DNA from 2 places in the Burkholderia vietnamiensis LMG 10929 genome. Region 1 is predicted to be linked to the other one. Evidence: riboswitches for the same ligand, from Rfam matches in the RefSeq annotation. Region 1 holds a riboswitch; the other holds the start of a gene.
The links. A riboswitch is a leader RNA that binds a small molecule or an ion and turns the genes downstream of it on or off. The one in region 1 is predicted to bind manganese.

Region 1 (4,412 bases):
TTCGGATATTAAAAAATCGCCGATGATGCAAACGGCCGTCAGTGTCTGGGATTTGAAAGACCGCGGCGCAGGCCCGCGTGGGCAGCGGCAGGAGAGCCGTTTCGTATTCGACGCGAGCGCCGTCACCCTTGTCGCACGGCGTTCTACGAAACGACGCATCGCGCGGCGAATGCTTTCAGATCGGCAAATCGTCTCTTTCGTTTTTATTATTTAAAACCGATTCGAATGGCGCGCTGATTTTAATCCGCGACCGCCCATAAAATACCGATTCAAATCGGTTTCAGGTTGGCGAGTGGAATTATTTACACGATGACGGAATCGCATCGCGAGCGACGCGGCATCGGCGACGCGGCTGAATGAACCGATATTCTCGTGAACCGTGGCGCATCGTATTGCGGATCGCCCGCGAATGACGCGGGCGACCCATGAAGCGGAGAAAATGGCGGCGATGTGCGGCGTCACCGCCGCCCACGCTCAGCGCGCGCGGCCCGGCAGCGCGATGTCGATCAGCACCGGATCGTGATCCGACGACCGATATGCATCGGGCGCGTAGTAGGTCTTCTGCTGGTCGGCCGACTTGTAGGCGAGCGTGTACTGCAGCGCGAGCGGCTCGTCCGCGTTGATGTGCCACTCGTGCACGGCCTTCACGTGCGCGGCGAGCGGCAGCGACGCGAGCGCGTGATCGAGATAACCGGCCTCGCCGTTGTACACGTAGCTGTACGCGTTCGCGCCGATCCAGCGCGACACGAGGTTGCGGTAGCCGCGCGATTCGAGCGTGCGGATCGGGTCTTCATGCGTGTAGCTGTTGAAATCGCCGATCAGCAGCGTGCCTTGCCCGGCGACGCCGGTTGGCGTGCCGGCCAGCCAGTCGGCGAGTTTCGCGGCCGCACGCGTGCGCGTCGCGTTCCAGCAGCCCTGGCCGTCGCCCTGGTCGAGGTCGTCGTTCGCCGCATCGGGGCAGTTCTTCGACTTCAGATGATTGACGGCGATCGTCAGCGCGTGCCTGCCGCCGATGCGGCGGAACGATTGCGCGAGCGGCTGGCGGTTCCGCTCGTCGATCGCCAGCGTCGCCGCGCGGCCGACCGGTTCGACCGTGCGGCTGTCGTAGATCATCGCGACCGCGATCGCGTCGCCGCCCAGACGCGACGTGCCCGGATCCACCACGCGCCAGCGGCTGCCGAGCTTCGCCGCGAGCTGGCGCACCGCGCCCAGTTCGCCGTAGCCGTTGTTCTGGATCTCCATCAGGCCGATCACGTCGGCATCGAGCGCCTGCAGCGCGCTGACGATCTTCGCCTCCTGACGCTGGAATTCCTCGTAAGTCTTCGCGCCGCGGTTGTTCGGATCGTCGAAGCCGCCGCCCAGCCCGTTGCCGTTGAAGTAATTGAGCACGTTGAACGACGCGACGCGCAGATTCGAGTTCGGATCGCGCGCGGGCGCGCGGGTGCGCGGGTTCGCACGCGCGTCGAACGCCGGCGCGGCCGCGCCGGGCAGCGGCTGCACGCGCCACGCGCCGTAACGCACCTCGAGCACGCCGTCGACGCCGCGCACCGTGTAGCCCGAGCGCAGCGTGTTCGCCGCCGACAGCGCGGGCGCCGGATACGGGACGCTCGCCGGGTTCTGCCGGTTCGAGCCGTCGTCGAGAATCAGCCGGTTGCGCGCGTTCGCGTCCATCAGCGTGCGCGCCTGCGCCGGCGGCACCACGCTCGTCGGCGTGCGCAGGCGGCCGTTGCTCAGCAGCACGCTGCCGTAGCGGCCCAGCTCGTAGTTGTCGGTGACGGTCAGCGTCTGCGGCAGGCGCACGCGCATCCCTTCATACGCGGCGAACGCGGCCGGGTTGTCGACCGGCAGCGTCAGCGTCGCCGGCGTGACCGTCTGGCCGTTCGCGCACACCGCGATCGCGCCGGCCAGCGTGAGCTGCGTCTGCCCGTATTTCTCTTCGACCTTGCCGGTCACGTGAACGAGATCGCCGGCCGTCGCGCGCGTCTTCGGCGCATAGACGAACAGCCCTTCGGACACGCCCGGCTGATTGCGCCGCTGCGCGTCGGCCTGCTGGACGAAGAAGCCGCCGAAGCCGTCCGCGCCGCCGAAGTCGGCGGTGACGACCGCTTCGATCGACACGTTCTGGCCGGCGAGCGGCGACGGCGCGCCGGGCCCCTGGATGTCGGCGATCGGCGTCGTGCTGCCGCCGCAGTTCGCGCTGACGGGCGCGGCGGTGGCGGCAACGACGGGCGCGGCGAGCGCGGGCAGCAGCAGGAGCGGCGCAAACAGGCGAAGTGTCGAGCGCATGACGGGAAACCCGGTTGTGAGTGTGCCGAAAGCTTAGCCGCGGTCGATGACAGTTGTTAGTAACCAAACGACAGATGGATGTAATGTGCGGCACGGCGCTTGCTCCGCGATACGGTACGCACGTTCGTCGGCAGCCGGCCCGCCGTGCAGGCCCGAATGCAGCCCCGAGCGCATGCCCGCACCAGCTTGCCGAAAGCATCGGGCTCGGCTAGACTGCCGTTCGTCTTTGGGGAGTAGCCTGCTTTCCGCTCTGGAAAGCGAACGTGTCAACATACTCGGCTTGCGGCCGTGGCGCGTTCGGCCGAATCGGCTTGGCGAGACCATCGACGCATCGCGCCGTTCCGGGTCGGACGTCGGCAGATGCGTCATGGTTCGTCAACGTCCGACCACGGAGCCCCCATGTCCTTCGTCCCTTTCCCGTCGCGCTTCGTCCGCTTCCGCCATCCCGCCAACGCCAACGCCAACGCCAACCCGCGCGCGTGCGGAGGTGCCGCATGACGTTGATGCTCGTCGAACTGGCGTTCATGCTGATCGTCATCCTGATCGCCGCCGAACTCTTCACCAATGCGCTCGAACATCTCGGCGAACGCCTGAAGATCTCCGAAGGCGTGACGGGTTCGCTGTTCGCGGCCGTCGGCACCGCGCTGCCCGAGACGACGGTGCCGCTGCTCGCGCTGATCGGCGGCACGTCGAACGCCGCGGTGAACGAGGAAATCGGCGTCGGCGCGATTCTCGGCGCGCCGCTGATGCTCGCGACGCTCACCACCTTCCTGATGACGCTCGCCGTGATCCGCTCGCGCGGCGTGACCGGCACCATCGCACCCGAGCGCAGCGGCTTCGTGCGCGACCTGAACTACTTCATCGCCGCGTTCACGCTCGCGACGGTCGCGATGTTCGTCCCGCATCACGTCTGGGCGGTGCGCGCGATGCTCGGCGCGATGCTGGTCGGCATCTACGTGATGTACGTGGTGATGACGCTGCGCGCGTCGACGCAGCTCGTCGACGCCGGGCACGGCACCGAGGCGCCGCACACGATGTTCCTGTCGCGCACCGGGCTGCCGACCAATCTGGCGACCATCGCGCTGCAGCTCGCCGTCGGCGTCGCGCTGCTGGTCGGCGGCGCGAAGGGCTTCATTCACGGCGTCGACGGCGTGTCGCAACTGCTCGGCATCTCGCCGCTGCTGCTGTCGCTGATCATCGTGCCGATCGCGACCGAGCTGCCGGAGAAGGTCAACAGCGTGCTGTGGATTCGCCGCTCGAAGGACACGCTCGCGTTCGGCAACATCACCGGCGCGATGGTGTTCCAGGGCACGCTGCTGCCGGCGATCGGCATCATGCTGACGCCGTGGGAGCCGCGCGCCGAAGTGCTGACCGGCGTGGTCATCACGCTCGCGGCGGCAGTGTGGCTGCGCGTCAATGCGCGGGCGCGCGGGCTCGCGATCTGGGCGCTGCTCGCGAACGGCGCCGGCTATGCCGGCTATCTGTACGTGACGCTCACGCGTTGAATGCGCGCGGGCCTCGCCATTCACGCCGGGGCCCGCGCGTCGGTCAGGCGGCGTTCGCCAGCCCGTCGGCCTGCAGCACCTGCTGTACGGCCGCCCGCGCCCGCACACGCTCGTACCAGCTGCGCAGGTTCGCATGGCGGCTCAGGTCGATGTCCGCGTCGTACACCGAGCGCAGCCAGCCGGCCTTGCCCCAGCCGGTCAGCGCGAACAGATACGCATCGGCGATCGTGAAGGTGTCGCCCGTCAGATACGTGTGGCCGTCGAGCTGCCGGTCGATCCATGCAAAGCGGCTGTCGAGCTTCCGGCGCACCGGATCGACGTATTTGCCCGCCTGTACCGCGTACAGCAACGGAATGAACCCCTTGTGGATCTCCGTGCCGAGGAAGTTCAGCCATTCCATCAGCCGGTAGCGCGCGAGCGCTCCGTATGCCGGCGCGAGTCCGGCTTCGGGGCGCCGGTCGGCCAGATACTGCGCGATCACGGGGCCTTCGCGCAGCGTGGTGCCGTCGTCGAGCACGAGCAGCGGCACGTAGCCGAGTTCGTTCACGGCACGATAGTCGCGGCCATCGTCGAACCGATGCCGGCGCGCGTCCACCGTGACGATCTGCGCGTCGAATTGCG
Region 2 (4,412 bases), on a different replicon from region 1:
GCGCCGTACGGCGCGCCGTCGAGCCGTGCGCCGAGGAAGTCGAGCGCTTCGCCCATCAGCTCGAGATGCGGTGCGGGCGCGGCGTCCGGGTTGCGGCGCACGCGCATCGTATTCCTGACGACCGTGCGAGCCGGTGCGAGATCGAATTCGAGTGCGACGGAGTCGATGAGGAAGGCCGGCGGCGTGTAGTCGGCGCGGCGGATCACGGTGGAGGAAGCGTTGTCGGACATGGTCGTCGAGGTGGGTGGAATGGGGATCGGGCCCGCGGCGCGGGCCGGGCGAGTCGGGTCATTGTACAAAGGCTTGCGCCCGCGTGCCGCGCGAACTTTTTGCCGGCTCGGGGAGTCCGCGTATCATCGGCATCCCGTGCGCTTCGCGCGGTGCGACGTGCGGGTGACGGATCGACGAGGATCGACATGAAACGCGAATGGATACGACGCGGTGCGGGCTGGGCGGCTGCGCTGGCCGTGGCGCTGCTGACCGGCTGCACCAGCTACGTGACGACGCAGGTCACGGCCTTCTCCGACTGGAGCGGCAGCGACGCGACACGCACCTATGCGTTCACGCGCACCGACGCGCAGAAGCAGAGCATCGAGCAGTCGACGTACGAGCCGATCGTCGCGAACGAACTGTCCGCCTATGCGTTCCGGCAGGTGCCGGCCGCGCAGGCGCGCTACCTGGTGGGGCTCAGCTATGGCGTCGGCAGCGATCTGGTGACGGTGCCGCAACCCGTCTATTACGACCCGTGGTTCATCGGTCCCGGGCCGTACTGGCGCGGCGGGCCCTGGGGGCCATGGGGCCCGTGGGGACCGATGCCGGCCGGCTACGTCGCGCAGACCTATCAGGTCTACGACTACACGCTCGGCATCCGCATCACCGAGCGTGCGACCGGCAAGGAAGTCTATAACGTGACCGCGCGCACCACCGGCGACAACGGTGCGCTGCTGTACGCGATGCCGTTCCTCGCGCGCAGCGCGCTCGCCGATTTCCCGCTGTCGAACGGCGCGATCCGCACGGTGCGGCTACCGGTCGACAAGCATGGCGGGCCGGCCGCGCCGGCTGCCAACGAGCGCGCGGTGCCGGCGGTGCCGGCCTCGGCTGCGGCGGTCGCGAAGTAAATAACGCGCGCGCCGCGCGGCCCACACGAGCGCGGCCGAGGCGCCGCGCCGCGGCCCGCTTGCTTCAGGAGCCGACGCCCAGCAACGCCAGCGCGCCGAGCACGACGAACAGCACGGCCGCGATGCCGTGTACCAGCTTGGTCGGCAGCCGGTGCGCGAAGCGGTCGCCCAGCAGGATCGCCGGCACGTTGGCGAGCATCATCCCGAACGTCGTGCCGGCCACCACGCCGATGTAATCGTGGAAGCGCGCGGCGAGTGCGACGGTCGCGATCTGCGTCTTGTCGCCCATCTCCGCGAGAAAGAATGCAACGAGCGTCGCGCCGAACACGCCGAGCCGCGAGCGCGTTGCGCTCGCTTCGTCCTCGTCGAGCTTGTCCGGTACGAGAATCCACAAGCCCATCGCGATGAACGAGAACGCGAGCGCCCAGCGCATGATCGACGGCGTGACGAGCGCGCCGAGCCATTCGCCGAGCGCGCCGGCGAGGCCGTGGTTCACGAGCGTCGCGGCTAGCACGCCGAGAATGATCGGCACGGGCTTGCGATAGCGCGCGGCCAGGACGAGCGACAGCAGTTGGGTCTTGTCGCCGATTTCAGCGAGAGCGACGGCGCCGGTGGAGATCAGGAAGGCTTGAGACACGTATGGGGTTCCACGGGCCGAGGTTGTGCGTGCGAGCGACGATTCGCCGCGCGCCGGGCCCTGATGCGGCGCGCAGTGAACCATCGGTCTCGCCAGGCCACGGTGGCTGCGTCCGCCATGGCCGAACGGCCAAGTCTGTTGACGGACGCCTCCGTCACGATGCGCGCCGGTGGCGCGGGACATCGAGCGGAGCGGCTACTCCCCAATGAGCGGCGAATTCTAGCACGGCAACGCGCGCGTGCGGCGCGCCTGCGGCTGCGCCGGCGCCGGCTGCCGCGTGGGCCGCGTCGGTGCCGGTGGCCGATGCGTCAGGCGGCAGCGCGACGTGCGGCGCCGCGCTCGTGCACGAGCCGGCCGGCCGCGTAGGTGCGGTACACCGCGCGATCGTCGCCGAGCAGCGCGAACGCGAACAGCAGCTCCTCGAGCGATTCCGCGCGCTGCGTGCGGCGCGCGAGCAGCGGCGTGGCCTGTGGGTCGAGCATGATGAAATCGGCTTCGCTGCGCGGCGCGAGCGTGCCGACCGTGTCGGCGAGATCGAGCGCCTGCGCGGCGCCGGCCGTCGCGAGCCAGAACATGCGCGTCGCGGTCAAGTGATGGCCGGACAGACGCGCGACCTTGTGCGCCTCGTTCATCGTCTGCAGCATCGAGAACGACGTGCCGCCGCCGACGTCGGTGGCGAGCGTGACGGGCACGTCGAATTCGCCGGCCTTGTCGAAATCGAACAGCCCGCTGCCGAGGAAGAAGTTCGACGTGGGGCAGTGCGCGACCACCGTGCGCGTGTCGGCCATCCGCCGGCGGTCCTCGTCGTCGAGGTGGATGCAGTGGCCGTACACGGCGCGCGGGCGCAGCAAGCCGTAATGGTCGTAGATGTCCAGATAGCTGCGATGGCCGGGGAACAGCTCGGCCGCCCATTTCACTTCATCGACGTTCTCGGCGACGTGGCTTTGCACGAACACGTCCGGATGGCGGCGCGCGAGTTCGCCGCAGGCTTCGAGCTGCGCTTCGGTCGAGGTCGGCGCGAAGCGCGGCGTGAGCGCATACATTTGCCGCCCGTTGCCGTGCCAGCGGCCGATCAGCTCGGCGCTGTCGTCGTAGCCCGACTGCGCGGTGTCGCGCAGGAACTCTGGGCAGTTGCGATCCATCAGCACCTTGCCGGCGATCATCCGCAAGTCGCGCGCGTCGCTCGCCGCGAACAGCGCGTCGGCCGACTGCTTGTGCACCGTGCAGTAGACGAGCGCGCTCGTCGTGCCGCACGCGAGCAGCTCGTCGAGGAAGAACTCGGCGACCTCGCGCGCATGGTCCGGATCGGCGAAGCGGCGCTCGGTCGGGAACGTGTACGTGTCGAGCCACGGCAGCAGGCCGGGCGCCGGCGACGCGATCATGTCCGTCTGCGGGTAGTGGATGTGCGTGTCGATGAAGCCGGGCACGATCAGCTTGTCGCGCAGGTCATGGACGATCGCGTCGCGCGCGAGCGTCGGCGCGAGTTGCGCATGTGCGCCATGCGCGACGACCTTGCCGTCGTCGACGATCAGTAGGCCGTCGGTCTCGTAACGGGCGGCCTGGCTCGACTGCGCCGGGTCGCCGTTGAAGGTCAGCAGCTGGGAACGGAAAGCGGTTTGCGTCATCACGAATGGTCCTGCATCAAGGTAAGGCGAACAGAAGAAAACGGTCGGTGCGGCCGACGGCATCGGTCGGCCGCGCGTGCATGTGCATGCGCATGCGCATGCGTGTCGCGACGACGAGCATGCACGCAGGCCGCGATGACGCGTACGCGCGGGAAGGGCGCCGCGGATAGCGCCGTGCTGCCCGCAGCCGGCGGCGTGCCCGCTGTTGCTCGCGCCGCCGCAGCGGGCCGCACGACGCACCGCGCCGGCGACCTTCGGTGCGCATCGGCGCGCGCGGCGGTTTCCGTCCGGCCGACGCATGCGGCGAGGTCCGGGCTCATGCCCGCCGGGCGCGTCGCGTGCGCTTCTTGCGCTCCGTGCGCCCGACTGAGCGCCGAGCCGTGCATCGCGAAGCGGATGTCGTTGCGGCGTTTCATCTGTCTAGCGAACCTCGATGCGGGCCGTCATCCGGCGTGCCAGTACGCGTCGAGCCGCGCGATCAGCGCGTCGCGCTGCGCGGCATCGACGAACGACGCTTCGAAGCCGTTGCGGATCACCGCGTAGACCTCGGCGTCCGTCAGCTGCAGGCCGTCGACCGTCGCGAAGTAGTTGTCGTTGACGTAACCGCCGAAGTAGGCCGGATCGTCGGAATTGATGGTCACCGCGACGCCGCGATCGAGCAGCGCCTTCAGCGTGTGCTTGGCCATGTCGTCGAACACGCACAGCTTCAGGTTCGACAGCGGGCACACGGTCAGCGCGACGCGCGTGCGCGCGAGCCGTTCGACGAGCGCCGCATCTTCGATGCTGCGCACGCCGTGGTCGATGCGGTCGACCTTGAGCACGTCGAGCGCTTCGTGGATGTAAGCGGGCGGGCCTTCCTCGCCCGCATGCGCGACGAGCTTGAGGCCCAGCGCGCGCGCCTTCTCGAACACGCGCGCGAACTTCGTCGGCGGATGGCCGAGTTCGGACGAGTCGAGGCCGACGCCGATCAGCCGGTGCCGATAGCGCTCGAACAGCGGCAGCGCCGCTTCGAACGTCGCGAGCGCATCGTCC

Region 2: another riboswitch for manganese. It lies ahead of AK36_RS24310 (TMEM165/GDT1 family protein); the one in region 1 lies ahead of AK36_RS08870 (sodium:calcium antiporter).

What each region holds. Positions count from the first base shown of each region.
Region 1 covers NZ_CP009630.1:2,015,315-2,019,726, forward strand. Annotated here, with positions in the region: gene AK36_RS32780 (hypothetical protein) at 1-214, shown strand, start outside; gene AK36_RS08865 (ExeM/NucH family extracellular endonuclease) at 475-2,286, opposite strand; yybP-ykoY riboswitch at 2,503-2,638, shown strand; gene AK36_RS08870 (sodium:calcium antiporter) at 2,781-3,791, shown strand; gene AK36_RS08875 (glutathione S-transferase C-terminal domain-containing protein) at 3,835-4,412, opposite strand, start outside.
Region 2 covers NZ_CP009631.1:3,180,571-3,184,982, reverse strand. Annotated here, with positions in the region: gene pepN (aminopeptidase N) at 1-230, opposite strand, end outside; gene AK36_RS24315 (DUF4136 domain-containing protein) at 417-1,118, shown strand; gene AK36_RS24310 (TMEM165/GDT1 family protein) at 1,183-1,755, opposite strand; yybP-ykoY riboswitch at 1,850-1,971, opposite strand; gene guaD (guanine deaminase) at 2,064-3,380, opposite strand; gene AK36_RS24295 (adenosine deaminase) at 3,824-4,412, opposite strand, start outside.